DNA from 4 places in the Ruoffia tabacinasalis genome. Region 4 is predicted to be linked to each of the others. Evidence: predicted binding sites of a transcription regulator. Region 4 holds the regulator's gene; each other region holds the start of a gene.
The links. Region 4 encodes NrdR, which represses ribonucleotide reductase genes. Its sites were predicted from a motif close to ACACNATATATNGTGT; they were not measured.
Positions count from the first base shown of each region.

Region 1 (7,615 bases), on a different contig from region 4:
GTTATTTACTTTAGAGTCTGTTATTAGACGTTTAGGAAATACAATTGGCAAAGATATGGAGATTGAAGAACCTGAATCAAAACAATCAACAGCTGGAAGAAACAGACTTGCTCAGAATACACAATTGTTTTTTGGAGATGCGCCAAGAGAAAGAAATACACGCATTATGGTGACAATGCCTACAGAAGCATCTGAAGACAAGGTGCTTTTGAAAGAATTAATTGAGAGTGGGATGAATGTTGCTAGAATTAATGCAGCGCATGACAATGAAGATACTTGGAGTGCCATGATAGACAATATTCATGAAGTAGCCGAAGAATTAGATAAAAAAGTAAAAATATTAATCGACATTGCCGGTCCTAAAATTAGAACGGATTGGGTCTTTACAAAATTTAAGAAACCCAAAGTAAAAGCAGGTGATTTAGTTCGTATGACTAAAGATTATGTAAATTTACCAGCTCTTGATGACGATATTAAAGTGACTATCGGTTGCAGTATACCTCAAATTTTTGAGCAATTATCAATTGATGATCCGATTTTGATTGATGATGGGTCCATTGAGCTTGAAGTGAAAAAAATTGGGGAGTCAGAAGCTTTACTACTAGTAAAGAGAGTCAGAGGTGGCTCTGTAAGAATAAAGGCTGAGAAAGGCCTTAATTTCCCTAAAACAGAGTTTGATATCGATGTCCTAACTGATGAAGACCGAAAAGCGATTCACTTTGCCGTTGAACATGCGGATATGATTGGTTGTTCATTCATTCGAACTACGGATGATATTGAAGAAATTCAAGCAGAAATTGAAAAAATGAATCGACCATTGAATGACATCCCATTAACTTTAAAAATTGAAACAGTTCAAGCAATGAATAATTTACCAGAAGTGATTCTAAAAGCTGGAAGTCGAAACCCAGTATCTGTCATGATTGCCCGCGGAGATTTAGCGGTAGAAAGTGGTTATGTGAGACTTGCTGAATTACAACAAGAAATCTTATGGATTTGTGAGGCAAGTGATACTCCTGTGATATGGGGGACAGAGGTAATGGCTTCAATGCTGGATGAAGGAATTCCTTCTAGAGCAGAGGTGACCGATGCCGCTGAAGGGAGCCGTTCTGAGTGTGTCATGCTTAATAAAGGCTCTTATATGTCAGATACAGTTCAGATGCTTAACGATATCTTAATTAAAATGGAAGAACACCAATATAAGAAAACACCTACATTAAGATCATTAAATGTCGCAAAGATTAAATTACCATAATAGATATACTAAATATTAACGGAAATTTATAATATATTTAGTATTAAATTAGACACTTTTAGTTATAATATGATTACTAGACTAATTTTGAGGTGATTTTTATTAAACGCTTTCTACTATTAACATCAATACTCGCGACTCTCTTGCCTTATACAAATTCTTATACGCCAAACACGGCAGTACTTGCTCAAGATACTTTGTCAGTACAGGAAAGAAACGGAGTAGACGAGGACGAAACAGAAAAAGATAATGAAGATGACAGCCTGAAACCCGAAGATATTGAAGGTGCGGTCATTCATGAACCAGTTTTACCAACTGACTACGATGAAGAGGAAATCGAATCCTTGCCAGAAGATGGGACAGAAGCAGGCTATACTGAAGAAAGCCTAAACGTGAATGGTTATGAGTTTTCTTTTAAAGACATGCGAGGAAACGAAGGCTTCGGTGATGATTTTGATGAATTAAATGAAGTCTTGAATGAAAACCGAGTGGCTTATGTAGGTCAAAATAATATCAATACATTTTTTGGTCATTACTATGATTTATCGGGTACAGGCGTTTTTAATCCATTAGCGGATCAAGGTCTGCTAGAGGTTGGAACAGAAGTGGTCATTACAGATGAAGATGGTTTAAGTAAAGGTTATGAAATTACTCAAACGATTGAATTTCTACATGAAAATCAACAAAAGCAATTTTACGGTGATGATTATATGCCTGATTTAGCCTACTACGGTAATGGTGATGATATGGTATATATTCAATATTGCCGTTGGGATATTCAGACTGGCCTATTAATAACAAATATCGGCTACCGCATTTGGTAATATTGTCATAACCAATATCAGAGGAATGAATCATGTTTTATAACGTGATTGATTTCTTTTTCTAATTCATTATCAATGTGAGACATTGAAATATTTAATTTAAAGTAGGGATATAGATGCATGTACATGTCTTGACAATCACCTTTATAATTAATGATGCTTATTCTTTAAAAGATAAACGCCGCATCGTCAAAAGTATCATTCAAAAGAGTCAAGGTCGATTTAAAGTTTCAGCAGCAGAAGTTGCATTTCATGATATATTAAATCAAAGTGAACTTGCTTTCGGGATTGTTACAAGCGATGCAAAGTTAGGCAAGAAGCGTTTAGAAGATATATTTGCTTTTATAGAAAGTACTTATCCAATTATGGTCACAGAATATAATATTACAGAAATGTAACTTTTTAGGAGGAAGAATATGGAATACAAAAAATATTTAACTTTATTACAAGATGACATTGGTGCAGCTGTTTTTTCAACAGTTGACAGTGAAGGATTACCGCAAGCACGTTATATTAATGTAGGCGTCGGGAATGAAAAAGGAATCTTCTTCATGACATCACCTAAAACTGGCTTTTACCAGCAATTAGAAGCGAAACCTGAAGTATCGATTACGGGCATGGCTAAATCTGAGAAGGGTATAGAAGTCATTCGCGTGAGTGGATCTATCCGCAAAGTTGGAAAAGAACATTTAAAAGAAATTCTAAAAGATAATCCATATGTTAATGATGTGTATCCAGATGAAGCAGACCAACAATCTGTTCAAGCATTTCAACTATTTAAGGGACATGGTAAATATCAACATCTACAAAATAAAATCGTCGAACATTTTGAATTTGATGTAAAAGATTAGCTATTCAGGGCGTCACTTTTTAACGAGAGTGACGCCTTTAATATTATAAATTTATGTGGAATAATTAACTTGAATCCATCGACAAAATTCTGTATAGTTTCATAGGTGCGTCTAAGACAATTTTAAATATTTACTTGATAACACAATATATAGTGTTATAATTTGTAAATAGACACAACATGTTGTTGTATGGAATAAAGGAGAGGAGTCGATGGCGATTATAGTTGTTGGTGGAATGATTGGTGCTGGAAAGACAAGTGTAGCAAAATTAATTGGTAATGCACTTGGTTCAGATATTTTTTATGAAAATGTGGATGACAATGAAATACTTCCATTATTTTATACCGCATCAGAGGAAGAACAAGAATTAAAAAGATATTCATTTTTATTACAGTTAGAATTTTTAAGTAGCCGTTTTTATAGTATTAAGGAGGCACTTGTTCACCGTAATAACGTATTAGATCGTTCAATCTATGAAGATTGGTACTTCGCGAAAGTAAACAACGACTTAGGTCGTATTTCAAATCTTGAGTTTAGTATTTACGAAAAGCTTTTGACAAATATGCTTGAAGAATTGGATGAACTACCTAAAAAATCTCCCGATTTAATGATTTATTTAACAGGCTCATTCGATACAATCTTAAAGAGAATCGGCATTCGTGGTCGTGAATTTGAACAAGATATCAATTTAGTGAACTATTATGAAACACTTTGGAGTGGCTACGATGATTGGGTAGATAATCACTACCACGCATCACAAGTAATCAAAATTGATATTGATAAATACGATGTCGTTAATAACCCTGCTGATGCAGAAGTGGTTATTGAACTAGTAAAAAATAAACTTGTTGAGATGGGTCAATTAGAACCTGCGACAAAATAAATACATAAAAAATCACCTTAAAGAGTTAATCTTTGAGGTGATTTCTTTGTTTAAGGATGAAGTATTAATCAAAAATTTTACCTGGATTTAATCGATTGTCAGGATCAAATGCCAATTTAATTTGTTTTAAGTAATGCAAATATTCGCTACTCATCACTTGTTTAAAGTATGGCTTTTTAACTAAACCAATACCATGTTCTGCAGAAGGTACACCACCGACTTCAGAGACATAAGCATATAAATTCGTCAGTATTTCATGTTTTTTCTCTTGCCATTCATCTTGGGTTAAGTCGCCTCGTAAGATAGAAGAGTGAATATTACCATCTCCTGCATGGCCAAAACTAATGAAATTTAAACCACTATTTGCTTCGACTTCATGTGTATATTTGAAAAAATTCACAAATTCATTCACAGGAACGGAATAATCTAGAGGCTCTTGTTCAGAAATTGTTAGTATTCCTGCTAATATATTATCGCGTAAATCCCATGCAGTTAAACTATCTTCTTCAGAAAGCACTAAAAACTCAACTGCATTATGATCATGAGTAATTTTTTCTAATCGCTGAGCTTCTTCTTGAATGACCGCTTCTTGCATCCCATCAAAGGTCATTAATAAGTAGGCAACTCCTTTTTCACTTGGGAATGTTTTATTCAAGAGTTGTTCACTATATGCGATGGCACGACGTTCGAAAAACTCAACAGCCGTGATATCCAAACCATTCCGCAAGATAGAAAGTACTGCTTCCGCCGCATCGTCTAAAGAAGGGAAGGCGGCGATATAGGATTGTTTAAACTTAGGTAAGGGAATCACTTTTAAGTAGACTTTAGTAATGATTCCTAAAGTTCCTTCCGAACCAATAAATAGATGATTTAAGTTATAACCTGAACTGTTCTTAATCGCTACACTACCTGTCTCAATAACGTCACCGTTAGCAAGGACGATTTCCATTTTACGAACGTATTCACGGGTTGTACCATATTTAACCGCGCGCATACCACCAGCATTTGTAGCTACATTACCACCGATCGAACCGTGTTTTGCTCCAGGATCTGGTGGGTAGAAATAACCTTTGGATTCAACAAATTGTTGAACTTCACCATTAGTGACACCAGGATCTACAACTAAAGTTAATGTATCTAAGTCGAAGTCAATAATCTGATTCATCTTGCTGAGATCAATGATTAACTCACCACCGAAAGCTGACGTCGCTTCAGCTAAACCAGTATTAGCTCCATAAGTAATAATTGCTAAATCATTTTGGTTGGCATATTTAACTAAGTCGACGACTTCTTTTGTATTCAATGGATATGCCACCGCGTGAAGATTAATTATTTCACTGTGTTCATTTACCGAATAGGCTTCAGGAATGCGACTTCCTTGTAGAATGCGTGATGGCTCTGATATAATATTATCTAATTTCATAATTGCCTCCTTTGAAAAGCTTTTCATTATGATAAGAATAACAAATTAGTCAAACATTGTCATCAAAAGTACAATGATATACTTTAAAGAAAGTTGGAAAAAATTGAAAATTATTGTAAGAAAAAGAATGATTGGGACAATTCCCGTATTTGAAGTTGTTGAAGACGCAGATCGAAATAAACCCTTGCCGATTATCGTATATTATCATGGTTGGCAAATTAATAAAACATTAGTTATCACCCAAGGCCGTAAGTTAGCAGCCAAAGGCTTTCGAGTTGTTTTACCGGATGCTGAGAATCACGGTGAACGTATCCAGTCGGTTTCATCGATACCCTCATTGACTTTTTTTAATAGCATTCATACAAATCTATTTGAATTTGGCTATATTATTGATTATTTCAAAAAACGTCATTTAGCCACTGATTTCATTGGTGTAGGTGGTTTGTCGATGGGTGGAATGACAACATGTGCCTTAATGACTCATAATCCAGAAATTAATGCAGCAGCATGTATTATGGGAACACCAGCTTTAACTGATTACAGAGACATGATTCACCGACATGCGATAAGTCGTAATATTTACTTACCTAAGGACTATTTCAATCTAACTGCTTGGATTCCTAAGTATGATTTAGCTCGCCAGCCCGAATTATTAAATGACAGACCTTTCTTTATTTGGCACGGGGATGAAGATGAAAAAGTTCCATTTAGCCAGACAAAAGCCTTTGTAGAAGAGAATACGGAATTGAGAATGGAAGTCATCTTTGAACATGCTGGTCACCTTGTACAAACTCAGACGATGGATAAAATTGCTGATTTTTTTGAACGTAGCCACAATGAATATTTAGAAGAGTTAAACAGATGACGCTGGATGAGTTATTACAACAAGCACTCGATTTGCCTGTAAAAAATAGAAAGAGATTATTACAAAGTAAGCAAGTAACGTGTGACGGAAAAATCGTCACGGATCGAATGCTTACGGTCGATCCTGTATTATTTGATATCAGAGTGAATGGTAAGCGCATAGGTAAAGATTTTGGACATACTTATTTAGCCTTGAACAAACCCAAAGGGGTCTTGAGTGCTAAAAAAGATTCGGAATTCACTACCGTTTTAGAATTACTAAAAGAACAAGACTTTGATGAGAGTTTATCAATTGTAGGGCGATTAGATCGTGACTCAACCGGCTTAGTTTTTCTCACGAATAATGGTCAATTGCATTATCTATTTGAACAAGCACGTTTCGCTAAAGAGAAGCAATATCGTGTCACTGTGAATGGTTTGATGGATCAGATAATGGTTGAAGCATTTAAAAGCGGCTTACTATTAGAAGATGGAACTCAACTCAAGCCAGCCAAATTACGCATCTTAAATCAATCCGTGAGTGAAAGTAGTGGGATTGTTACTATAACTGAGGGTAAAAGACATCAAATTAAACGGATGTTTTTACAATGCGGGGTAAAAGTGACAGACTTACATCGCATTATGATTGGCCCCATTCACTTGGACGGGGCAACGCAAAGTGGCCAATATCGGGATTTATATAAAGAAGAATTACAAGAATTAAAACAAATAATGCAAGAATTAAAACGATCATAATTTGTATCGATATTTAATATTTAATTGTTAAAAATGATATAAATTTACTGTTATAAAGTTATATTCTTCGCAAATTTCATGTAAAATGGTATGATTAAAACACATAAGATTAGAGGTGAATAGTCATTGCAATTTTTTCAACCAATATTAGATAATTTTTTCAAATTTGATTTTTTAATTGTCATTATAGCGATTGGAGCAGCTTTTCTGTATTATCGATGCTTAGAAAGCTGTAAGCAATTATTTAACATTTTAATTCCACGAGGAAACGTAGCTTTAGGTAAGAAAAACCAGAAAAGTATGAATAGACACTATAAGTTATATTTTGATTCTGATGGTGAGCAAGAAATTCTCCAAAAGCGTCAAAAAAGCAACAGTCTCTATGTATTATTTACAAACGTCTGTGCGATATTCCCATTGATGGGTTTATTAGGAACAGTCATCTCATTAATACCGATGGTCGGTGAATTAGATACGAGTTTGTTCTTTATGGCACTGACATCAACGTTTTGGGGGATTATATTCGCCATTATCTTCAAAGCTTTAAACGGTTATTTACAAGCTAGAGTTGAGGAGAACAATGAATTAGTCCAAACTTATTTACTAAGAAAAGATGCGATTGTCGAACGTCATGCGCGTCAAAATTATGAGGACTCCTACGATGAAATTTAAAGAAATGATTGTCGACTTAACTCCATTGCTTGACGTGATACTAATTCTGTTGTTTATGGTATTAGCGACACAATCTCAATCAACAACGGAGACAATTACAGCTTTAGA
Region 1 covers NZ_JBHSHQ010000028.1:55,137-62,751, reverse strand. The annotation lists gene ACFO5Y_RS04620 (pyruvate kinase) at 1-1,255, shown strand, start outside; gene ACFO5Y_RS04615 (sortase family protein) at 1,348-2,079, shown strand; gene ACFO5Y_RS04610 (DUF503 domain-containing protein) at 2,196-2,477, shown strand; gene ACFO5Y_RS04605 (pyridoxamine 5'-phosphate oxidase family protein) at 2,496-2,930, shown strand; gene ACFO5Y_RS04600 (deoxynucleoside kinase) at 3,142-3,813, shown strand; gene ACFO5Y_RS04595 (FAD-binding oxidoreductase) at 3,878-5,236, opposite strand; gene ACFO5Y_RS04590 (alpha/beta fold hydrolase) at 5,340-6,101, shown strand; gene ACFO5Y_RS04585 (pseudouridine synthase) at 6,098-6,835, shown strand; gene ACFO5Y_RS04580 (MotA/TolQ/ExbB proton channel family protein) at 6,962-7,507, shown strand; gene ACFO5Y_RS04575 (hypothetical protein) at 7,497-7,615, shown strand, end outside.
Region 1: ACFO5Y_RS04600 (deoxynucleoside kinase) is a predicted target of NrdR. The motif match lies at 3,071-3,086, and genes of this name have one in related genera.

Region 2 (7,615 bases), on a different contig from region 4:
TCCCATCCAATCACGCAAACGGTCCCCACTCGGATCATTCCAGAATAATTGTGTTTCTTCCGCTTTGCGTCCTGGCGCTTGTCCAATGATCGCAATTGTTGCTTCTTTTGGCGCTTTGAATAAAGGGGGGACGCCGCGTTCGGTATAGGCCCGATTTAATTCATCTTCCATGATTTCTTGATAGATCTTATCCATCATACAGTTTGTCATCCTTCCATTTAATTAACAAGTTGTCCACAATTTATTTTATGTTAAAAATTAAGCCTATATTCCTATCAATATAGGTTAATATTTCTTAAAATATGTGATAAATGCTTCAATTTATCAACAATTAAGTAGTTATCAACAGCTAGGTCTGTGCATAAGTCTGTTGATAAGTCATTTTTCTGTGCATAGTTATAACTTATGAACAGATGTTCCCGTTTTTCTGTGGGTTATACACATTAATCTGTGGATAACTTTCTTTTTTTCTTCTTTTCACGTAATTCTCTAAAGAAATTGGTTAAAAGTTGTCCACATTCATCAGCTAGGACCCCTTTGATCACTTGAGGTTGATGATTAAACCGTTCGTCTTCCAGTAGATTCATTAGGGTTCCCCCGCAACCTGCTTTTAGATCTGCTGCTCCGTATACCACATTTTCCACACGTGAATTAATAAGGGCACCCGCGCACATGGGGCAGGGCTCTAATGTGATATACATTGTTGTCCCTTCTAATCGCCAGGCATCAAGTGCTTTATTGGCGGCTTGAATTGCCTTAATTTCTGCATGCCCTGTAGCATCTAACTCCAACTCTCGCACATTATGTCCTCTGGCGATAATTTCGCCATCTTTAACGATAATCGCGCCAATCGGGACTTCTGCCTTCTCCTTTGCTACTAACGCTTCTTTTATCGCTTCTTCCATCCACTTTTCGTGCTCTAAACGCACGGCTTCTTCTAATTCAATTGCTTCTAACATATTTCACCTCGGATTGTTTACTTCTCTTCATTCGTTATGCACAGCTTTAAGTATTTTCATACACAAAAAAACCGAGCAAACCACTTCACTCTTCAGTGTACATGATTCACTCGGATTTATTAACTCTTTTAGAGATTATTCAAAATACTCTTGAACGCGGTCAGTCACGTCAGAAGACATGTCTTTTGCACGATCCATAATTGAAGAGAACGCATCAGATGCTTGGTCTTTCACGTTTCCAGCACCACTTGCTAACTTAACGATTGTGTTTACTTCAGAATCACTTAAGTTATCAACAGCATTTACTAAACTATCTGAACCATTTAATTTATGTTTTACAAATAATTTAGCGCGTTCACGGTTCACAACACCTTCAACTCTATGACGAACGTCATCGTTATAGTACATCATTGCTGCAATTCCAGCAACTGCCGCAGCTGAACCTAGTAATACTAAGCCAAGTGACACATTATTTCCTTTTTTACTCATTTAAATTTCCTCCTTTTATGCTATATAAATTTATAACATCTTCATATTCAATTGATAAGTATATTATAGCATAAAACGCTATCACAACCTATTAATACGCCGTGGCTGGAAGCAATATTTTATAGTATATTGCGGTAAGATACTATTAGAACGCATTATTGTATTAAATTTATTTTTAAAATTGATAGTTGAAAATTTATTTAATATCGCTTAGCCTCATCTAGCAAGATTTGTGCGAACAAAAGGCGAACAAAAAACTATGACAATAATTTTATCCTAGCATAATACGACATGTTGGGTTAGAATACAGTAGCAGCACAATATATAGTGCTAACGGAACATTTTCACAAAGGGGTAATATAAATATGACTCAAACAACAGATCAACATGTGACATGGAACAAAGAACAATTAAATGAAGCTATCGAAGCATTTCCGCAAATCTTCCCTATGACAAGCGATATGAATATTACGCACAGTGGGGTTTCAAGAATGGTTATGTTAGATCGCTACTCATTCAAAGATGCAGCTAAATCAACGTTAGCGGTTGGAGACCTTGTTATCCTAACGGTTAAAGCAGATCCTAAATACCCTGCGAGAGGGATTGGGATTGTGCAATCCATTGATACGGCTAACAACGAAGTCCTTATTTGGATTGAAGAAGAATACCGTGGTTCGTTAGAAGATAAAACTGAACAAAAGACCGGACTTGTCACTCGCAAGATCGAAACGATTGATAAACCGTTAGAAATTTATTTTGAACAGATCGCAAAGCGTACTGCCAAAGGTCTTTCGGATGTTGAAACAGATGCGGTTAAACGCGAAGAATTAAATGGTCAATACTATACACAATTGAAAGAAATGAATTTTGTTCCCGCGGGTCGTGTGCTTTACGGAGCAGGAACAAATACTGATGTAACTTACTTTAACTGTTATGTGATGCCTTTCATTCCAGATTCACGTGAAGGTATTTCAGATCACCGTAAAGAAGTCATGGAAATTATGAGTCGCGGAGGCGGCGTGGGTACGAATGGTTCAACACTACGTCCAAGAAATACGCTCGCTCGTGGGGTGAACGGGAAGTCATCTGGTTCAGTTTCTTGGTTGGATGACATCGCTCAACTAACACATCTTGTGGAACAAGGTGGTAGCCGTCGTGGTGCACAGATGATTATGTTAGCTGATTGGCATCCAGATATTATTGAATTTATTATCTCAAAAATGCAAAACCCGCGCGTTCTACAATACTTAATTGAACAAACAGATGATGAACAAATCAAAACTCTAGCCAAAGAGAAATTAAAATTCACACCTTTAAATCAAGCAGAATTATCAATGTATGAAAATATCGTTCGTTACAAATCAATGCCTGGTTTAGGTGGCTTCTCAGAACAAAATATCAAAGACGCTGAAGCTAAACTGCGTGATGGCGGTACTTACAGTGTTAATAATCCTGATTTCTTAACAGGTGCAAATATCTCCGTGACTTTAACAGATGACTTTATGGAAGCCATTGAACAGGACGGCGACTGGACATTAAAATTCCCAGATGTTGAGAACTATACACCTGCTGAAATGGCTGCTTATAATGCAGAATGGCCAGACCACGGTGATGTACGTGAATGGGCTGACCAAGGATACGGCATTAGAGATTACCGTACGATTAAAGCGAAAGAACTTTGGAAATTAATTAATATTTGTGCAACTTACTCAGCTGAGCCTGGAATTTTCTTTATTGATAATGCGAATAAAGATACAAATGCGAAAGCATACGGTCAAAAAGTTGTTGCGACAAACCCATGTGGTGAACAACCTTTAGCACCATACTCTGTATGTAACTTAGCTGCCGTTAACTTAGCGAATATGGTAAATAAAGACACACATACTGTGGATTATGACCGATTAATTGAAACAGTGAAGACTGGTGTACGTATGCAAGATAACGTGATTGACGCGACACCGTATTTCCTAGAAGAAAATAAAAAACAAGCCCTGGGCGAACGTCGTATCGGTCTAGGTGTTATGGGCTTAGCTGACTTACTCATCTATACTGAACACGTTTATGGATCAGCAGAAGGAAACAAAATTGTTGATGAGGTATTCAAAACAATCGCAGTATCTGCTTACGAAGAATCGATTGCTTTAGCAAAAGAAAAAGGCAGTTTCCCATTCTTAATCGGCGAAAATGATGAAGAAACTCAAGTTCTTCGTCAAAAATTCGTTCAAACAGGCTACATGCAAAAAATGCCGGATCATATCCGTGAAGGTGTCTTAGAACACGGTATTCGTAACTCACACTTACTAACTGTCGCTCCAACTGGAAGTACAGGAACAATGGTTGGTGTAGCAACTGGATTAGAACCTTACTTTGCTTTCAAATACTTCCGTAGTGGCCGACTAGGTAAATTTATCGAAGTGAATGCTGAAATTGTTCAAGAATATCTTGATGCACACCCAGAAGCAGACGCTGAAAATTTACCAGAGTTCTTCGTTGAAGCTATGTCACTTGCGCCAGAAGCACACGTTGATGTTCAAACAACGATCCAAAGATGGGTTGATAGTTCAATTTCTAAGACTGTAAACGCACCTAAAGGTTACCAAGTCAGCCAAGTTCAAAGTATTTACGAACGCTTATACAAAGGTGGCGCTAAAGGTGGAACGGTCTATGTGGATGGGTCTCGTGACTCACAAGTATTAACACTTGCGGCTGAAGAGAATGAAGCAGAAAATATCGAATTATTCCCAATGGAAGAGGCGCGTATCGTTGATGACAGTAACGAATTAAGACAATTAGTTGACCTAGCTGAGTCAGAGCACGTTAAAACACTGGGACATACAGATGACGTTGTTTTTGGTTCAGATATCGGAGATACTTGCCCAATTTGTCGTAGTGGAATTGTTCAAGATATTGGTGGATGTAATACATGTACTAACTGTAACGCACAATTACGCTGCGGTTTATAATAAGGAGTATACTCATGCAAATTTACACACGGACAGGTGATCACGGTACCACTCGCATCATCGGTGGAAAGTCTGTTCATAAAGATAGCCAACAAGTCGAGGCTTACGGAACGGTGGATGAATTAAACAGTATTATCGGGATGATTGTTGCTTTAGAAGAAACGCCTAGTGATATGAAAGAAGAGCTCATGCGCATTCAACACTATTTATTCGACTGCGGTAATGACTTAGCAACACCCGAAAAACATGATAAGTATCCATATCGTACGAATGCAGACCTGGTAACTTGGTTAGAAAGCCGCATCGACGAGTATGCACCGATCCCTCCAACAGTTGAATCATTTATTTTACCAGGTGGAACACAACTCGCTGCTCAACTTCACTTTGCACGCACCGTTACAAGACGCGCCGAGCGTCGGATTGTTAGCTTGCAACAAGAACAGACGATTAATCAGCACGTATTAAAGTTTATTAACCGTCTATCTGATTACTTCTTTGCCCTAGCACGTGTGGCCAATACCCAAGCTGGTGTCGAAGACGTCTTGTATGAACGAAGCGGACGTGTCTTCCATACTGAATTGACAAAAAAAGATATACCAAAATAATTTCAAAAGAGCCATCAGAAAAATTTCTGATGGCTCTTTTATGTGTTACAGTTTCAACGTTTCCTATTCGTTATCCTTTTGAAGTCATAAATCGTTTTTGAATAATTGGCACCAGCGTCGGCTCCAGCACTAAAAAGAAGGCCACATTCCCAGCCGCATGCATTAAATCAAATGAAATCCCTTGGGCATAATAAACCCAGAAATTAACGACACCAAACATTTGTGATGAAAATAGTGAAATAACAAACCCGTAAATTAATCCAGTCGCTCCAGCGAACAGCGCAAAGATTACTCTTCGCGCACTCTGATGGTCCTTTAATCGATTGTATAAAGCCTTTAGAGCACTTGTAAGTAATACAATGATGCCATAGGCCATAATTTGATAAAGTGTCCAAGGACCCATTCCAAGTAGCATATTCGAAATGACCATCGAAGTGATGGCTACTAGGAGTCCATCCAAAGTTCCCATCGTTAAAGTAATAATTATTAAAATCACTGTGACAGGTTGTACATTTGGTATAAATTGAAAGGCAATTCGCCCAATATGACACAGAGCGGTCAGTAAGGCCAGTACTGCTAGACGCTTAACTGTGAAATACTTACTCATCCTTCGAAGGCTTCAAGTTTCCACTCGACTAAGTCACCGTCTGATAACTCTAATTCAGCCGCTCCAACTTCAGCCATCTCTCCGTTTAAGTCAAACAACCAGTATTTCCCTGCCTCTTCATCTTGTTCATGTCCGTTAATTGCAGAGATAAAGCCGTCAGCTTCTTCAAGTTCATAATGCTCTTTCATCACATCTAATAGAATCGCACCTTCTTCAACTTCTAGAACTTGTTCGCCTTCGTCAATTTCTTCTCCATCAACTGTTACTGATACAGTCACTTCAGCTAATACCGCTTGTTCACTTGATTCAACCGGTGTTGAAGTAACTTCTTCTGTCTGTGTCGTTTCACCACAACCAACTAATACTAAAGTTGACGCTAATAATAGTAACCATTTTTTCATTCTAAATGCCTCCCATATGATTTTGTGACAGATGACAGTATTCACTTCAAACTATTTGGAGAGAAAAGCATGGGTTTATTCGAATGGATCGGATATCACTCACTATTTTGCCTCGAAATAGTATGTCGGATAAGTATGCTTGAATAAAGATCTGACTCCATGCTTTTCGCATGATTACAGTGGCGGGACCGTCTCGGAATTTAACCGAACTTCCATATTCAAACTACTTTAAATTTGTATCTATCTCTCTTTATAATAATTATTAATGAAGGACAATGCAAGTTAATTGTCAGTAAAAATAATTGGTCAAATGATGAATTGAGTATTATAATCTTTATATTCGCATTTTTTGATTGCAAATTTTTAGACGAAGGAGTTAATTGATTGGACAATTTTATGATCGGATTCAATGCAGTCATGCCAATGATGCTTTACATGGCTTTAGGTCAGTTTTTTACACGCGCAGGTTTCATTAAACAAGACGCTTATGCTCAGTTTAATAAAGCGATTTTTTCTATTTTACTGCCATTGAATTTATTCTCAAATGTTTATAATACGAATATTGCGACGGATTTTAATGGGTTAACTTTATCTTTTAACATTATTTTTGCTATTGTTGCATTTATTATTTTGGCTTTTATTGTACCTATTTTCGAAAAATCAAATGCAAAACGAGGGGTCATTCTTCAAGGTTCGATTCGTTCAAACGCGATTTTATTCGGTTTACCAATGGGAATAGCTTTACTCGGTCAAGAAAATTTAGGGATGGTAACGATTGTTCTAGCAACCATTGTACCTTTAAATAATATCTTCTCTGTAATTGCTTTTTCAATTTATACTGATGAGAAATTCTCATTGAAACGAACAATTAAACAAGTATTGACTAACCCAATGGTTATCTTTACTTGCGCAGGGGTAATTGTTGCGGTATTAGGATTCAAGTTCCCTAATGTGATTGAAACGACGATGGGAAATTTAACACGTATGACGACGCCGCTTGCACTCATTGTTATGGGTGGAACGTTTAACTTTGGTAAATTAAAGGATGCTGACTGGTCTCTTTACGGAACTGTTCTTGCACGATTAGTAATTATTCCTACGATTGCTTTATTTATTGCAGGTGGTTTATTAGACTTTCGTGGAGCTGACTTAATATCAGTCTTAATCGCGACGGCTGGACCAACGGCTGTATCTAGTTATGCTCAAGCAGTTGTCGCCGGCGGTGATGGCGATTTAGCAAACCAAATTGTTGTCTTCACAACGGTCGCTTCAATGTTCTCGCTAGTTGTGTTTATTATGATTTTAAAGAGTTTAGCTTATTTCTAATACGATGGGCTATCAAGGAAACACCAGACTTTTCTGAAGTTTGGTGTTTTTTATGCTTTTTGGATCTTAAGACAAATGGACTTGCGGTTCGTCTTTAGTTGAGCTAACTCAAGACAAATGGACCTGCGGTTCGTCTTTAGTTCAGCTAACTCAAGACAAATGGATTCGCCGTTTGGCTCTAGTTGAGCTAACTCAAGACAAATGGACTTGCGGTTCTTCTTTAGTTGAGCTAACTCAAGACAAATGGACTTGCGGTTTGGCTTTA
Region 2 covers NZ_JBHSHQ010000004.1:34,281-41,895, reverse strand. The annotation lists gene ACFO5Y_RS00280 (uracil-DNA glycosylase family protein) at 1-195, opposite strand, end outside; gene tadA (tRNA adenosine(34) deaminase TadA) at 444-959, opposite strand; gene ACFO5Y_RS00270 (hypothetical protein) at 1,095-1,448, opposite strand; gene ACFO5Y_RS00265 (vitamin B12-dependent ribonucleotide reductase) at 1,814-4,411, shown strand; gene ACFO5Y_RS00260 (cob(I)yrinic acid a,c-diamide adenosyltransferase) at 4,426-5,016, shown strand; gene ACFO5Y_RS00255 (ECF transporter S component) at 5,087-5,623, opposite strand; gene ACFO5Y_RS00250 (DUF4430 domain-containing protein) at 5,620-6,024, opposite strand; adenosylcobalamin (AdoCbl) riboswitch at 6,118-6,264, opposite strand; gene ACFO5Y_RS00245 (AEC family transporter) at 6,409-7,350, shown strand.
Region 2: ACFO5Y_RS00265 (vitamin B12-dependent ribonucleotide reductase) is a predicted target of NrdR. The motif match lies at 1,764-1,779, and genes of this name have one in related genera.

Region 3 (7,615 bases), on a different contig from region 4:
CATCAAAATCACATTCATAACAATGATCAATCGGTGTATTCGTTCCTAGATACCCAATCTTGTCATAAGCAAAGTCCCAAACTGTTTCTAACGCTTTTAAATTTTGACGCATATTCGGATATTCACAGTAATGAATAAACCCGCCACTACAGTATTGTGGATAGTCTTTTTCGAATTCGATTTTCTCAAAGGGGGTTGGATTTTTTCTGACATCATAATGGAAAGAATTCGTATAATAATCTTTATCAGTAATATTAGGAATCGATCCAAATCGTTCTTTATCCATCCGACAGAATCGGTCTGTTAAACTCTCTGAAGGAGTGCTGTACACACTGAAGTGATAACCGTACTGTTCACCTAGCTCATCTGCCTTGGCTTTAAGAGTTTTAATCACTTCTAGTGTAAAATCTTTAGCTTCTTTATTCTCTTCCCAATCGGGACCATAAAAAGCAGTTGCCACTTCATATAATCCGATATAACCCAGCGACACTGTTGCGCGTTTGTTTTTAAATAATTTATCAACGGATTCGTCTTCATTCAATCGTTCACCAAATGCTCCATATTGATATAAGATGGGGGCATTCTCTGGTAAAGCTTCCTTCACTCTTTCAACGCGATATACTAAAGCGGCAGTCATAATATCGAGTCTTTCCTCTAATATTGACCAAAATTGCTCTTTGTTCTCGCTAGATTCAATCGCTATTCTCGGTAAATTTAATGTGACAACCCCTAAGTTCATACGACCGTCATTGACTTCATTTCCATTGTCATCTTTCCATCCTTGCAGAAATGAGCGGCACCCCATTGGCACTTTAAAGCTGCCTGTTAACTCAACTAATTTGTCATACATTAGAACATCCGGGTACATTCGTTTAGCAGTACATTCAAGTGCTAACTGTTTGATGTCATAATTCGGATCTGCTTCTTTTAAGTTCACTCCGTCTCTTAAAGTAAAGACAAGTTTAGGGAAAATGGCAGTTCTTTTCTCGCTACCCAAGCCCTCTAATCTAACTTTCAAAATGGCAAATTGGATTTCCCTTTCAATCCATGAAGTCCCTAGACCAAAGCCAAGTGTCGTAAAAGGCGTTTGTCCTTGAGAAGTATAAAGTGTATTAATTTCATATTCCAAACTTTGCATCGCATCATAAATATCTTTTTTCGTCTTACTCTTCGCAAATGCTTTTTGTTTATCCTCATCTTCAATCCACTCATGCGCCATCTTTAAATTCTTATGATAATTTTTCTCTGCATAAGGAGCTAAAATCTCATCAATTCGGTTTGCACTAGTTCCTCCGTACTGACTACTTGCAACGTTGGCAATGATTTGAGCCATTTGTGCCGTAGCCGTTTGGATCGATTGGGGTGACTCGACTTGGGCATTTCCTATTGTAAATCCTTCATTAAACATTGTTTCAAAATCAATCAAACTACAATTTGTCATCGGTGCATATGGTTGATAGTCCAAATCATGGTAGTGAATTTGTCCTTTTACATGAGCGTTAGCTACATGAGGAGGAAGCATTTTTAACCCAATTGCTTTAGCCGTGACACCTGCAGTCAAATCTCTTTGTGTATTAAAGACACGACTATCTTTATTCGCATTCTCATTCACTAGTGTACTTTCTTTTGCAGTTAGGGCTTTAATACTTTCATTGATATCGACAGATAACATGCGTTCTTGTTCTCTTTGTACCCGGTAGCTAATATAAGCTTGGGCAACTTCGTTGTATTCAGAGGCCACTAGTACCTCTTCTGTTACTCGCTGTATTTGATTAATCGTCAATTCTTGACCATATCTATTTGATAGTTTAGTGATGATGTCTTTAACTAATTCCGATATTTCAGCATCCTCGCTTGAATATACATGAGTAAATGCTTTGTTAATCGCTGCTTTTATCTTATTCGGATTAAAGTTTACAACTCGCCCATCTCGTTTGATAACGATTGTATTTGTTATATTTTCCTTAATACCTTTAAATGTTTGCTCCATTTCCATCCTCCTTCAACACAATATATAGTGTTCACTTAATAATAATAGCACATATATTGTGTTAGTCGAGGATTTTTTACCGTTTTCATAAATATTATTTATTTAAAATTGTAAGTAACTGCGATGTGAAAGGATTGGAGATGATTTTTTTTGTGCAATAAAACTCTGTCTACGATGATAATGACAGAAATGAACTTAGTCCACGAATGAAACGGGCATGTCTCTAGTTGTCCACGTTTATAGGACCAGTATATAGATGGAATCGAGTACTCGGATTTTTTTCGAATGCGTGTTTAGCCGGAATCTAGCACTCGGATTTTTTTCGAATGCGTGTTTAGTCGTAATCTAGTACTCGGATTTTTTTCGAATACGTGTTTAGCCGGAATCTAGGACTCGAATTGAATTCGAATGCACGTTTAGCCGGAATCTAGCACTCGGATTTTTTTCGAATGCACATTTAGTCGTAATCGAGGACTCGAATTGAATTCGACTGCAGGTTTACCCATTTTCCCAATAAAAAAAGAGCTGCAACCACAGCTCCTTCAATCAACACTTATTATTCTATGACTAGCATGTTATTATCATCGAACTTCCAGCTATCACCATATGCAACTTCCCAATAATAACCGTCAAGATCTTGGAAGTAACCACTATACCCGCCCCAATCCGTAGGTTTAGGATATTTCGCGATCGGCCCACCAGCAGACTCAACCAGTTTAACAAATTCATCAACTTCAACTTTAGTTTTAAAGTTGATTGCTAATGTGATTCCACTAAAACCTGTATTAATGACTGGGGGGTTGGTTGGATTTATTTCTTTGGCTAAATCTTCAAGTGAGAATAACTCTAGTTTGGTTCCATCATTATCAAAAAATACAATCGGTGGGTTGTCAGCCTCTTCATAGGTTTTAAAGCCGATATCTTTATAAAATTTCATTGCCCTACCGATATCTTTGACACCTAAAGCAATTAAGTTAATTCGATTCATATTCATGACTCCCTTATTCATTTATTTAAAAAAACGCTTAGGCCTACACAATGATTGTTGTAAACCTAAGCGGTAATTAGTTCAAACTGCTTATTCAGCTGTTTCGTCAGTGTTGTTAAATTCATCTAGGCTCGAAATCTCGACACTTTCACTGCTCTCTTCGCTATCTTCAATCGTATTGAGTTCCACAATATTCCCGTCAGCATCGACTTCAGTCATGACATAATCTATTGAGTCAGTTTCATCACTATTTCGAATCCAAGCATACAGCCAACTTTCATCTTCGAACCGATAAGTTATCTCTGATGGCTCACCAATTAATTCCTGTAACTCTTCAAATGTAGTAAACTCACGATTGTCACTCTCTGAATCTTGCCAAGTTTCAATTTCTTCTAAAGTAATGTTTAATGGCTCAAAGGCCGTCTCATTCACTAACAATAAATTCACTTCTGTTAAATAAGGCGCAGCGAATTCCTCTTCTGTTTCTGTACTTTCAACAGATTCTGTCGAAGCTGCCTGTCCACTACTTGCTTCCGCTGCCTTTTCTTCTGAGAAGATTTGTGCATATAGAATAGCTGATTCTTCATCATTCATTGAATAATACAATAAGAATTCACTTGCACCTGCATCAAACGTTTCAGCAGGCTCGCCCGCTAATTCAATGACTTCTTCTTTAGTCATATCGGTTGAACCTTCGGAAATGAGCGTCTCAAATGTAGACTTCAATTCATCTAAAGGTGTTTGGGGCAGATCGTCATAGGCTCCAAACCAGCGAATATAATTCACTTTATCCTCTTCACTTAATTCTACTTGTTCCAGTTCTTCATCACTTGTACTAGAACTATTTTCTGATGCTGTTATGCTTATTGGGTTGAATAGCATCGCGAATAACATCGTTGCTAAAAAACCTTTATTTCTATGACTCATCTCTATCCATCCTCACTTCAGATTGTTACTTTAGACAAGTATAGCATAGGCCTCGATTTTTCTAAATATTTAAGGTCTTCGCTTATTTATTGTAAAATACCTTGATTGCTTCGTATAAGTAATCTGCTGCACCTTCAGTAATATCTTCATAATATTTCTTGAAACGCTCATCTTGTGTATACATTTGAGCTAGGCCAATGTGTGCTTCTTCAGAGTATAGATCATCTGGCCAAACCATGATTAGCCATTCTTTATGTAATTCAGCAACTCGTTGCCCTTCTGCACTTTCAGGCTTCCCTTCTGGTACGGCATTTACTAAAGCTTCACTGATTTCTTCATTAAGCTTTTCAATACGTTCGTACTGTTCTTGCGTTAAATTTCCGAATTTTTTATTTGATGAATCAATGACATCATCACCGTATTTTTCTCTGATTTCTTCACCATATTTTTCTTCATTAGCTTTAATTTGTTGTTTTTTAAAGCCTTCAAATTCTTTTTTAGACATTGTTAAGTCCTCCTTGTATATTTTAATTGTGTTTTCGACTGTATTCATCAATTGACTAATACGGACTTTTTCCGATTTGAGGTGTTGGTAATGTGTTTCCAACGCTTTAAGACGATCAAATTCTGAAGAATTAACAATCGCATGAATTTCCTCTAATGTGATACCAAATTCGCGGTAAAACATTATTTGTTGCAACATTTTCACTTCATCTTCACTATAAATTCGGTACCCATTCTCTTCGACATACGCAGGTTTTAATAAATCAATCGCATCATAATGACGCAAAGTCCTTGTACTAATCCCGGCTAGTTTTGCTAATTCTCCAATTGAATAACTCATTTCCTCACCTCTTCATACAGATTACACCTTAACGCTACGTCAAGGTCAAGCGATTTTAAAATATTTTCCAAAATAATAAAAAATCAGCCGGTGCATTCAATGCATCGACTGACTAAACTTTATTGAGTTGCTTTTTGCTGTTGCAATTCAACTAACTTCTTATTGCGTTTGTAATAGGCTGGAACTAAGGCAAGTACAGCACCTAACCAAGCCATTGGATTGGAAATAACTGGCCCGGCAAAGCCGATAAGGCCACTTAAACCAAATGCCGCAATGATTCTCATCGTTAATTCCATCACTCCTGCGACTGTCGGGATAAAACTATCTCCCAAACCTTGGAGAGTGTAACGAAGGACAAAGAGAATTGCTAGAATCCAATAAAATGGACCGGTTAATTGGAAGAAATACTGACCATAACTTCTTAGAATTTCTTTTGATGAACTATCTCCGAAGACACTCGTTAATTCTCCACCGAATAAGAATAAAACAACTGAGAAAAGTATTGACACTGATATCGAGAGAACAAGGACTTGCTTTACACCTCTTAAGATACGGTCGTATTTTTTGGCACCGAAGTTTTGTCCAACATACGTTGCCATTGATACTCCGAATGACATTAGAACAAAGACAACAATTTGATCAATCTTTTGAGCTGCTGAGTAACCTGCAACTGCTTCAGCTCCCAGTGTATTCAAGGCAATTGTTACAGACATTGATCCAATCGCAATAATTGAAGATTGAAACGCCATTGGGAAACCAATACGGCAATGTTGAATCACTTCATCTTTACGCATCTTAAAATGTCTTGCTTTAACTTTTAATAAATAAACTTTCTTTTGAATATAGAATAAGCAAATTAAAGAGGCGATTAATTGCGATACCATTGTCGCAGTCGCTACCCCAGCTGCTCCCATATCAAAAACTAGGATAAAGACATAATCTAAGATAATGTTAATCACAACCGCAATGACTAAAGCAATCACCGGTGTCCGACTATCTCCTAAAGCTCTCATTAAGTTACTTAACATATTGAATAGAATTGTAATCGCCATAAATCCAAAGATAATAATTAAATAATCATAGGTGTACTGAATGATTTCAGCCGGCGTATTCATTAAGTAAAGAATATCCCATAAGAAAAACACACTTAACGCCGTCATCACGATAACGACTAAAGTCGATAGGACCCAATTGATTGCGACACTTCGACTGACTTTTTCATAATCACGTGCCCCGTACGCTTGTGCCGTTGGAATCGCCGTTCCAGCAGTGAACCCTTGCGAGAAACCAACCACAAAGAACATGACACTCCCTGCTGCTCCAATACCGGCTAGAGCATTCACACCCATCGTCCGTCCGACAATAAATGTATCCACCATGTTGTAAAACAATTGAAAAATATTACCTATAATTAAAGGTATAGAAAATAATAGAATCTGTTTGATCGGTGTTCCCGACGTCATATCTTTCACAAACGTGTTCCTCCTACTTTATTTATTTCTTACGTAAGTATATGTGAAAAGTTTTTAGGTTACAACATTATTCAATGCAAATATAAAAACCTAATGACAGCAACTAGGCTAATCATTAGGTCTAAACTTTCAAATTAAAATGTTAATTCACTTTCATGATCTAACTCATAGTAATGTTCTTTGTATTCAACATTCGAACGAATGAGTTTATATATGACTGATGCAATAGGTACCCCTAGGAAGAAGCCGGCGGGTCCTAAGATTCCCCCACCAATCGTTACCGCAATGAAAGTCCAGATACCTGGTAAACCAATCGATCCACCAACAATTCTTGGATAAATCGCATTACTTTCAAGCTGTTGCAGTACGATATTGAATAGAAGGAAAAAGAGTCCTTGAATCGGGTTTTGAACGAAGATTAACATCGTTCCAATAACAGCTGATAAGATAGCCCCAACCATTGGTACTAAGGCCAGTGCCCCAGAGAGTGCTCCAATCATACCCGCATATGGGAAGCTAAATATCATCATCCCCACCGTTACTAACGTACCATAAATAATCGCTTCGATTAACATTCCCGTAATAAAACTAGAGAATGATTCATTCGTCACTCTTAAAACATACTTCAAACGACGGAAGTGGTCTCTCTTCATGTAAGCACGCAGTACGCGTTTAACTTGTCTTTGTATTTTCTCTTTTGAAAATAAGGCGTAAATTGCGACAACTAATATAACAACTAATCTAAATAAAGATGAAGTTAATAATTGGAATGTCGTAAACGTTGACCCTAAAATGTTATTAGCAAAACTTGCCGCATCTCGGGCAATACTTTCCCAATTAATGTTTAAATTATTTATCAATGTATCAATTTGAGGATAAATTTCTTCTAAATCCTCAATCCACCTTTGAATATATTCAACCATTAATGGTAGGTTTTCTAATAAAGTTTGTACTAGGGAGATTAATTGTGGAATGATGAGCCATAACACTAGAACAATAACAATAATAACTGTAATCAGTGCCAGTAATATCGATACTGGACGTCTTGCACGAATAAGTAGCTCATTATCCGTTTCTGGAAACCAGAACCCCTCATACATCACCATAATTAAATTCAAAATATATGCAAATACAAATCCATAAACAACAGGAGAAATTATATCCCAAAGCTCTCTCAAACCAGCGAAAATGTGCTGATAATTAAAAATAACTAGAATAAATACTGCAGCTAAAATAACGTACTTCATGACCATTCGATCCAAACGGCCTAATTTATCCATTAAATCCCCCCTCTATATGTATATACACTATACCATGTTTTTATTAGCGATTACGAACAGTTTCATTACAATATGGAGTTATTTTTACACTTGCCAGACAACTAATAATGTTGA
Region 3 covers NZ_JBHSHQ010000066.1:19,132-26,746, reverse strand. The annotation lists gene nrdD (anaerobic ribonucleoside-triphosphate reductase) at 1-1,990, opposite strand, end outside; gene ACFO5Y_RS10685 (VOC family protein) at 2,547-2,978, opposite strand; gene ACFO5Y_RS10680 (hypothetical protein) at 3,069-3,905, opposite strand; gene ACFO5Y_RS10675 (MerR family transcriptional regulator) at 3,988-4,749, opposite strand; gene ACFO5Y_RS10670 (MATE family efflux transporter) at 4,869-6,212, opposite strand; gene ACFO5Y_RS10665 (AI-2E family transporter) at 6,356-7,501, opposite strand; gene ACFO5Y_RS10660 (AEC family transporter) at 7,586-7,615, opposite strand, start outside.
Region 3: nrdD (anaerobic ribonucleoside-triphosphate reductase) is a predicted target of NrdR. The motif match lies at 2,006-2,021, and genes of this name have one in related genera.

Region 4 (7,615 bases):
TAATACCAATCATCGGGGTGGGAGAATTACCAGCACTGATTGCTTTAACTTTTCTAGCCATTCCGCCAATTATTATGAATACAATTCTTGGTTTTAATGAGATTCCGGCGATCACTTTAGAAGTGGCTCGGGGCATTGGAATGAACCAGAAGCAATTACGTAACCGGATTGAATTTCCACTTGCGGCGCCTTATATTTTAAATGGAATTAAACTAGCCTTAGTTGAAATTATTGCCAGTGCGACTTTAGCAACCTATATCGGAGCCGGAGGACTGGGAACGTTAATCTTTACTGGATTAGGACTTTACCGAATGGATTTATTAGTCATTGGTGGGGGAACGGTCGCGGTATTATCGTTATTAAGTATGGCTTTAATGGATTTATTAATAGAGAAAGTGGGGGAGAACCATGGCTAAGACAAAGATAAAATTCAGAAACATCAACAAATCGTTCGGCGATAAAGAAATCATCAAAGATTTGTCCTTTGATATTGAAGAAGGTCAATTCATAACGATCCTTGGCTCATCCGGGTCAGGTAAGACAACGACTTTAAAAATGGTCAATCGACTGATCGAACCAAACAGTGGTCAAATTGAAATCAATGATAAAGAAATCAAAGAGTATGATTTAATCGAATTGCGCCGAAAAATTGGCTATGTCGTTCAACAAATCGGACTTTTCCCACACATTACGATTGAAAAGAATATTGCTACCGTGCCAGAATTACTTGGCTGGGAACCAGAAAAGATTAAAGAACGCGTAACTGAATTAATGGCTTTAATTCAATTACCGTATTCAGAATATGCTAACCGATATCCGAAACAATTATCCGGCGGTCAACAACAGCGTATTGGCGTGGCACGTGCACTCGCAGCCAATCCTCAAATTATGTTGTTAGACGAGCCTTTTGGTTCTGTTGATGCCATTACCCGTAAAGAATTGCAGACACAAATTAAAGCAATCCATGCAGAATTAGACAGTAAAACATTCTTATTCGTTACACATGATATCAACGAAGCCTTCTTACTCGGCGACCGAGTGATGATTATGGATAAAGGACGCATTGAACAATATGATACACCACAAAATATTATAAAAAATCCAAAAGGTGCATTCGTTAATAGTTTATTAGATACGGTTCGTGAAGAAGAGTCTTTATGGAGTGAGTTAATATGATCGATTACTTAATTCGATATAGTGACCGTCTTATTGATGCGACAGTGACACATCTCCAACTTGTGACGATCTCATTACTCATCGCCATTGCGATTGCTGGCGTGATTATCTACATCTTAATTCATAACCAAAGATGGTTAAAGCGTCTGACTTACTTTTTCTCAGCCTTATATTCCGTTCCAAGTTATGCTATGTTTGCGCTTTTAATTCCTGTGACAGGCTTAGGTGCTGATACGGCAATGATTGTTCTCACTTTGTACTGTGAATATATTTTGCTGCGAACCTTTAGTACAGGAATACAAGAAATTGACCCTATGATTGTGGAAGCAGCCATTGGCATGGGAATGACGGATAAAGAATTATTCTTTCGAATCTACCTGCCACTTTCTTCTAAAGCAATCTTTAGTGGGATTCGACTCGCCATGACTTCGAGTATCGGAATTGCGACCATAGGTGCGACAATTAATGCTGGAGGCTTGGGAACGATTCTCTTCTCAGGTTTAAGAACACAAGACATGGTTCAAATTCTTTGGGGGATGATTTTGACGGTTTTATTATGTATTGCGTGCAACTTTATCCTAAAACAGATTGAAAAATTTGCGTTAAGAAACTATGAATTGGAAGGTTAATTTGCTTATAAAAGTTTGAAATTAGTCGATGACTCCCAAATGTGAAAGCATTTGGGTATTTTAATATAATTCGGTATTTTATGTCCAAAGTATATAGAAATTTTGTTATAATTATAATATGTAGAAAGAGGTGCTTGCATGCCCGAGTTACCGGAAGTTGAAGTAAATCGAAAAGGTTTAGACAAATTAGTCAAAGGTAAAAAAATTAAAAATATTAACGTCTTTTGGAAGCGAATTGTTGTTCAATTTGAAGAGAATCCAAATGTCCTTCTGCCCTTAATTGATGAGACCATATTATCGGTGGACAGACGTGGTAAATACTTATTATTCCGTTTTCCTGATAGTTATTTAGTGTCTCATTTGCGGATGGAAGGAAAGTATTTTTATTTTCCAGAAGAGGAAGTACCAAAAACAAAAGACAAACATACGCATGTCATCATTGAATTTCATGACAAGAGCCAATTACATTATAATGATGTACGGAAATTTGGTAGAATGGAGTATGTTCCAAAAAATTTAATCAAAACATTCTTTGCTGAGCGAAAGATTGGTCCAGAACCAACGGAAGCAGAGTTTCATATAGAAGAGTTCAAAGATCAATTAGAGAAATCGAAGCAGCCGATTAAAACGGCTTTGTTATCACAAAAGATAGTGACTGGACTAGGGAATATTTATGTGGATGAAGTCTTATTTGAAGCACAGATTCACCCACAAACAGTTGGATCCCAACTATCAGATAAACAGATAAATACCTTGTATCATGCTATAATTAATATAATGAGTAAGGCAGTGGAACTTGGCGGATCAACGATTCGAAGTTACCGCAATACTGTTGGAGAAGCAGGGCGCTATCAGAACGAGTTAAAAGTATACGGTAAGACCGGTGAGCCTTGTGTCCGGTGTCAAACTCCCATTGAGAAAATCCGCGTAGCCCAAAGAGGGACACACTATTGTCCTGTATGCCAAAGATTATAACAGGAGATAAACGTATGAAAGCTATTGCTATAACAGGAAGTATCGCAACTGGAAAATCCACGGTTTCAAAATATCTAATTCAACAGGGTTATCCAGTGATTGATACAGATATTATTAGTCGCGTTGTGGTTGAAAAAGGTACTGTTGGCTTAGAACGATTGAAAGAAAATTTCGGAAACGATATTATTCAAGCAGATGGTACGTTAAACCGCAAAGCTTTAGGAAATATTGTGTTTAATGATGAAGCGAGTATTGAGAAACTCAATCAAATTTTACATCCGTTAATTTCTAAAGAATCTAAAGAAAGAATGGCAGCATATAAAGAAGAAGGTCATTCACTAATCTTTGTGGATATCCCTTTATATTATGAAGTGGATATTGACATTCCAACGGATGTCGTCTGGCTTGTATACGTCTCACCAGACATTCAATTAGAACGCTTAATGAAGCGGAATCAAATTGGTGAAGAAGATGCACGCCAACTTATTAGCAATCAAATATCGATTCAAGATAAGGCCAAATGGAGCGAAATCGTGATTGATAATTCAAACACACTTGAAGAGACACATAAACAAATCGATCAACTATTAAAAGCAGAGAATAACAAGTAATTACTTAAGGAGGTATGTACAATGCAATGTCCTAAATGTCAGGGTCAGTCATCCAAAGTGATTGACTCACGTCCGGCAGAAGAGGGTCAATCCATTCGTCGAAGAAGAGAATGTTTACAATGTGGCTTTCGCTTCAATACTCATGAGCGGATCGAGCAATCACCATTACTAGTAGTAAAACGCGATGGTACGCGTGAAGAATTTAATCGAGATAAATTAATGCGAGGCATTGTTCGAAGTGCGGAAAAACGGCCGATTGCGGTGGAGCAGATGAATGAACTTGTGAATCAAGTGGAAGAGTCCATTCGAGATGACGCTGACCAAGAGATCGAGACAAGCCGTATTGGGGAATATGTCATGCCTCTTCTTATGGAATTGGATGAGGTTGCCTACATTCGCTTTGCGAGTGTCTACCGTGAATTCCAATCGCGTGAGAGTTTCATGAAAGAATTAGAATCTATGGCAGGTAAGCATGGATCACAGATTGAGGAAGGTCAAGATCAAGATGAGCCTAACCATTAATCCGCTTCAACCCTTTGTTTTAAAAGGGCAAGCAGATATTTCAGCTAATTATCTAGAAAGTTTAACTCATTTATATCAACCAATTATCGGTCCAGAAAGTATGGGTCTATACTTAACGCTAATGTCAATGCCAACAACTGTTCACTTGGATAGTCGCAGATCATTACGTCATCAAATTTTACTACTTCACTTGAACATTGGTATTAAAGAATTGAATGAAGCACGGATAAAACTCGAGGCCGTCGGTTTAATGCGAACATATCGCGATATGAAATCAAATTCGAATCCCGTACATCAAACAATTCTCTATGATTTAAAGTTGCCCCTACTCAATCAAGCCTTTTTCCAAGATGCTTTATTAAGTACAGCTTTATTAAATCAATTGGGAGAGAAAGACTACGAAGAGTTAACAACACTTTTAACTGTAGAAGCGATTGATGAGGATCGTTATGCTGAGGAGACGTCCACCTTTCAAAAGGCGTTATATCCTATTCAAGTCAATGAAGCTGCTACAAAAGTTATTGACGAACAACCAGATAAAGTGCATAATTATGCACCTGGTTTAGAATATAGTCGTTTTATTTCTTATTTAATTTCTGAAGGAATAAACCATTCAGAATTAACTGAAGAATTGAAAGAACAGATTTATGCGATCCATGATATTTACGGCAATACAGAAAGCGAGTTAGCTAATCTAGTATACTTAGCTATGGATAAAACTACCGGAAATGTAAATTTAAATGACTTGAAGAAAATTGCTCAAAGACAAAATAAAAAAGCTGAATCGAATTGGCAACAAGACCAACTTGAGCCAAGGACGGAGTCGAACCGAACGTCTCGAATGTATACGAAAGAAGAAGTAGAAGACCGCAGACAACAATTAAAAGCGCAACATCCTGAATTAGCGCCAGGAGCGGTTCAATTGGTGATTTCGTGTGAACAAATGCCGAGTAATGCATTCTTGAATAAGATGAAGCAAGCCAAAAAAACTTTCGCAACCGATTCAGAGCATTTTTATATTAGAGATTTAGCAGAAAAAACACGTTTAAACGAACATGTTGTGAACTTTTTAATCTACTATCTTTTAGTGATTAACGACAGACCGAATATTTATAAAGGCGAATTGCAACGTGTAGCGAGTGAATGGGAACAAGAGGAATTAACGAATATCCCTAAGGCGATGCAATATGTGAAAGAACAACGCAAGAAGAAAGAAATCGAACAGAAGCAAAGAGAAAACCGTTCGAATTACAAGAAACGTGGACAATCCCAGCATCAAGAGATTATTCCATCTTGGTTGAAGGATAAGGAACAGTCCGTGCAACAACAAGAGACTCCTCAAACTGCATCTCAACCGCAATATAGTGAAGATGAGATGCGTAAGCGTCTGAATGAGTTAATAGGGGAAGAAGGTGATTCATAGTGCAAAAAATTAATCAAATATTGACTCGGTTTACGAGAGATCCAAAGTTTCAAGCAGATTATAAAGCGACCGTCGATTATGTCTTAAATCATCCCGATGTCAAAGCGTTTGTGAACCAGCATGAAGAGGCCATTTCTCAAGAAATGATTGAAAATTCGATTTCTAAATTGAATGAATTCGCACGGGAAATGGATCTATTAAGAAAAGGTGAACAAGGACAAAATCCTGGTTTCAAACCAGTCTTGTTCTTAAATTATAATTACATCGATGTATCATATGTGCCGACTAAGGCTTACTATGAGAATAAAGAGAAGCAGCAACAAAGAAGTTTATTAGATAACCGAATGATGTCTGCGGATGTAAGAGAAGCGACCTTGACTGAGTATTATGCCAATACAGAGTCGCGTAAGCAGCTTTTAGCAGAAGTGATCAGCTTTATAGATGAGTACAAGAAGAACCCACATCGTGCTCAAGGCTTATACATCTCAGGGGAATTTGGTGTAGGTAAGACTTATTTACTGGGTGCTTTAGCCAATGCACTAGTGAAGTTGAATAAAAGTGTGACGATGATTCATTATCCAACCTTTACAACGGAGATTAAATCGACGTTTGCTGATAATTCAACACAAAAAGTTTTAACGGATGTGAAGTCGGTCGATATCTTAATTATTGATGATATCGGAGCCGAAGCTAACACCGTTTGGGTACGTGATGAAGTATTGACGACCATTCTAGAATACCGTATGAAGGAGTCATTACCGACATTCTTTTCGTCAAACTTTAACTTAAAAGAGATCGAAAGCCACTTAGCTCACTCAAGAGATGGTGGTAACGAAACAATTAAAGCGAAGCGAATTATGGAAAGAATTCGTTTCCTAGCAAAAGAAGTCTCTCTTACAGGAGAGAACTTAAGACATAGAAATAGATAAGGAGGGATGATTTGAACCGTAATCCTGAAGAAGAATTAAAACAAAAGCGACTACTCATGATTTATTTTGGGATCGCCCTAGCCATTCAAGTAATCGTCCTTTTCATCTATTATTTTAGAGAAGGACAAACACAATTAGCCTTTCCAATGCTTTTGGGTATTTTTATTACAGGTGCTGGCTTGGTGACGCTTTCGCAGTTTGGTAAGCGACAATAGGACTTGTAATTCAATAAAAGTCATGATATAAATATGATATAGCTTTTGCTTTCATTAGGAAGTGAAAAGCCCTTAAATGAATAAACCACTTTACATGAAGACAACTTAGTAAACTCAATGCTCTCAGAGAGGGATGATTTGGTGCGACATCCTACATTGCTTTATATAAGACCCCTTCATATACTTTTACTCTGAACTCGGTTTCGATATTAGGAGTAGACGCAGATGCCCGTTAAGCTTGAATGAAGTTCATAGGACACTAATTTAGTGTCTCTATGGAAAAATTTGGGTGGAACCACGTAATAAATTTCACGTCCCATTGATTGAGTACACGCTCAGTCAATGGGATTTTTTTGTATATTTTATAAAAAAGAGGAGAATAGTCATGGACAAAATTAAATTAACGTTTCCAGATGGAAATGTAAAAGAATTTGACGCAGGTATTACAATTGCTGATGTTGCTGATTCAATTAGTAAATCACTTAAAAAAGCAGCTTTAGCAGGGAAACTAGATGGGGAAATTATTGATTACCATACACCAATTACCAAAGATGGTGCGATTGAAGTTATCACAAATAAAAGCCCTGAAGCATTAGAATTAATGCGTCACTCATCAGCGCATCTATTAGCACACGCGTTAACTCGTTTATACCCAGGAATTCAATTTGGTGTAGGGCCAGCGATTGAATCAGGATTCTACTACGATACTTATAAAGAAGATCCAATCACTGAAGAAGATTTACCTAAGATTGAAAAAGAAATGAAGAAAATCATCTCTGAAAACCACGACATCATTGGTCGCGTCGTTTCTAGAGAAGAAGCATTAGAAATCTTTAAAGATGATGCTTTCAAACTAGAATTAATTAAAGAACTTCCAGAAGATGAAGAAATCTCAGTATACCAACAAGGTGAATTCGTTGACTTATGTCGCGGAGGCCACATGCCTTCTACAGGTAAGATTAAAGTGGTTAAATTATTATCACTGGCTGGTGCATACTGGAGAGGGAATTCAGATAACACAATGATGCAACGTGTGTACGGTACAGCGTTCTTCAAACAAGATGAATTGGATGAATTCTTACGTTTACGTGAAGAAGCAAGAGAACGCGATCATCGTAAGTTAGGTAAAGAACTA
Region 4 covers NZ_JBHSHQ010000011.1:98,147-105,761, forward strand. The annotation lists gene ACFO5Y_RS02385 (ABC transporter permease) at 1-416, shown strand, start outside; gene ACFO5Y_RS02390 (ABC transporter ATP-binding protein) at 409-1,176, shown strand; gene ACFO5Y_RS02395 (ABC transporter permease) at 1,173-1,805, shown strand; gene mutM (DNA-formamidopyrimidine glycosylase) at 1,944-2,780, shown strand; gene coaE (dephospho-CoA kinase) at 2,795-3,391, shown strand; gene nrdR (transcriptional regulator NrdR) at 3,413-3,913, shown strand; gene ACFO5Y_RS02415 (replication initiation and membrane attachment family protein) at 3,897-5,336, shown strand; gene dnaI (primosomal protein DnaI) at 5,336-6,265, shown strand; gene ACFO5Y_RS02425 (hypothetical protein) at 6,277-6,480, shown strand; gene thrS (threonine--tRNA ligase) at 6,866-7,615, shown strand, end outside.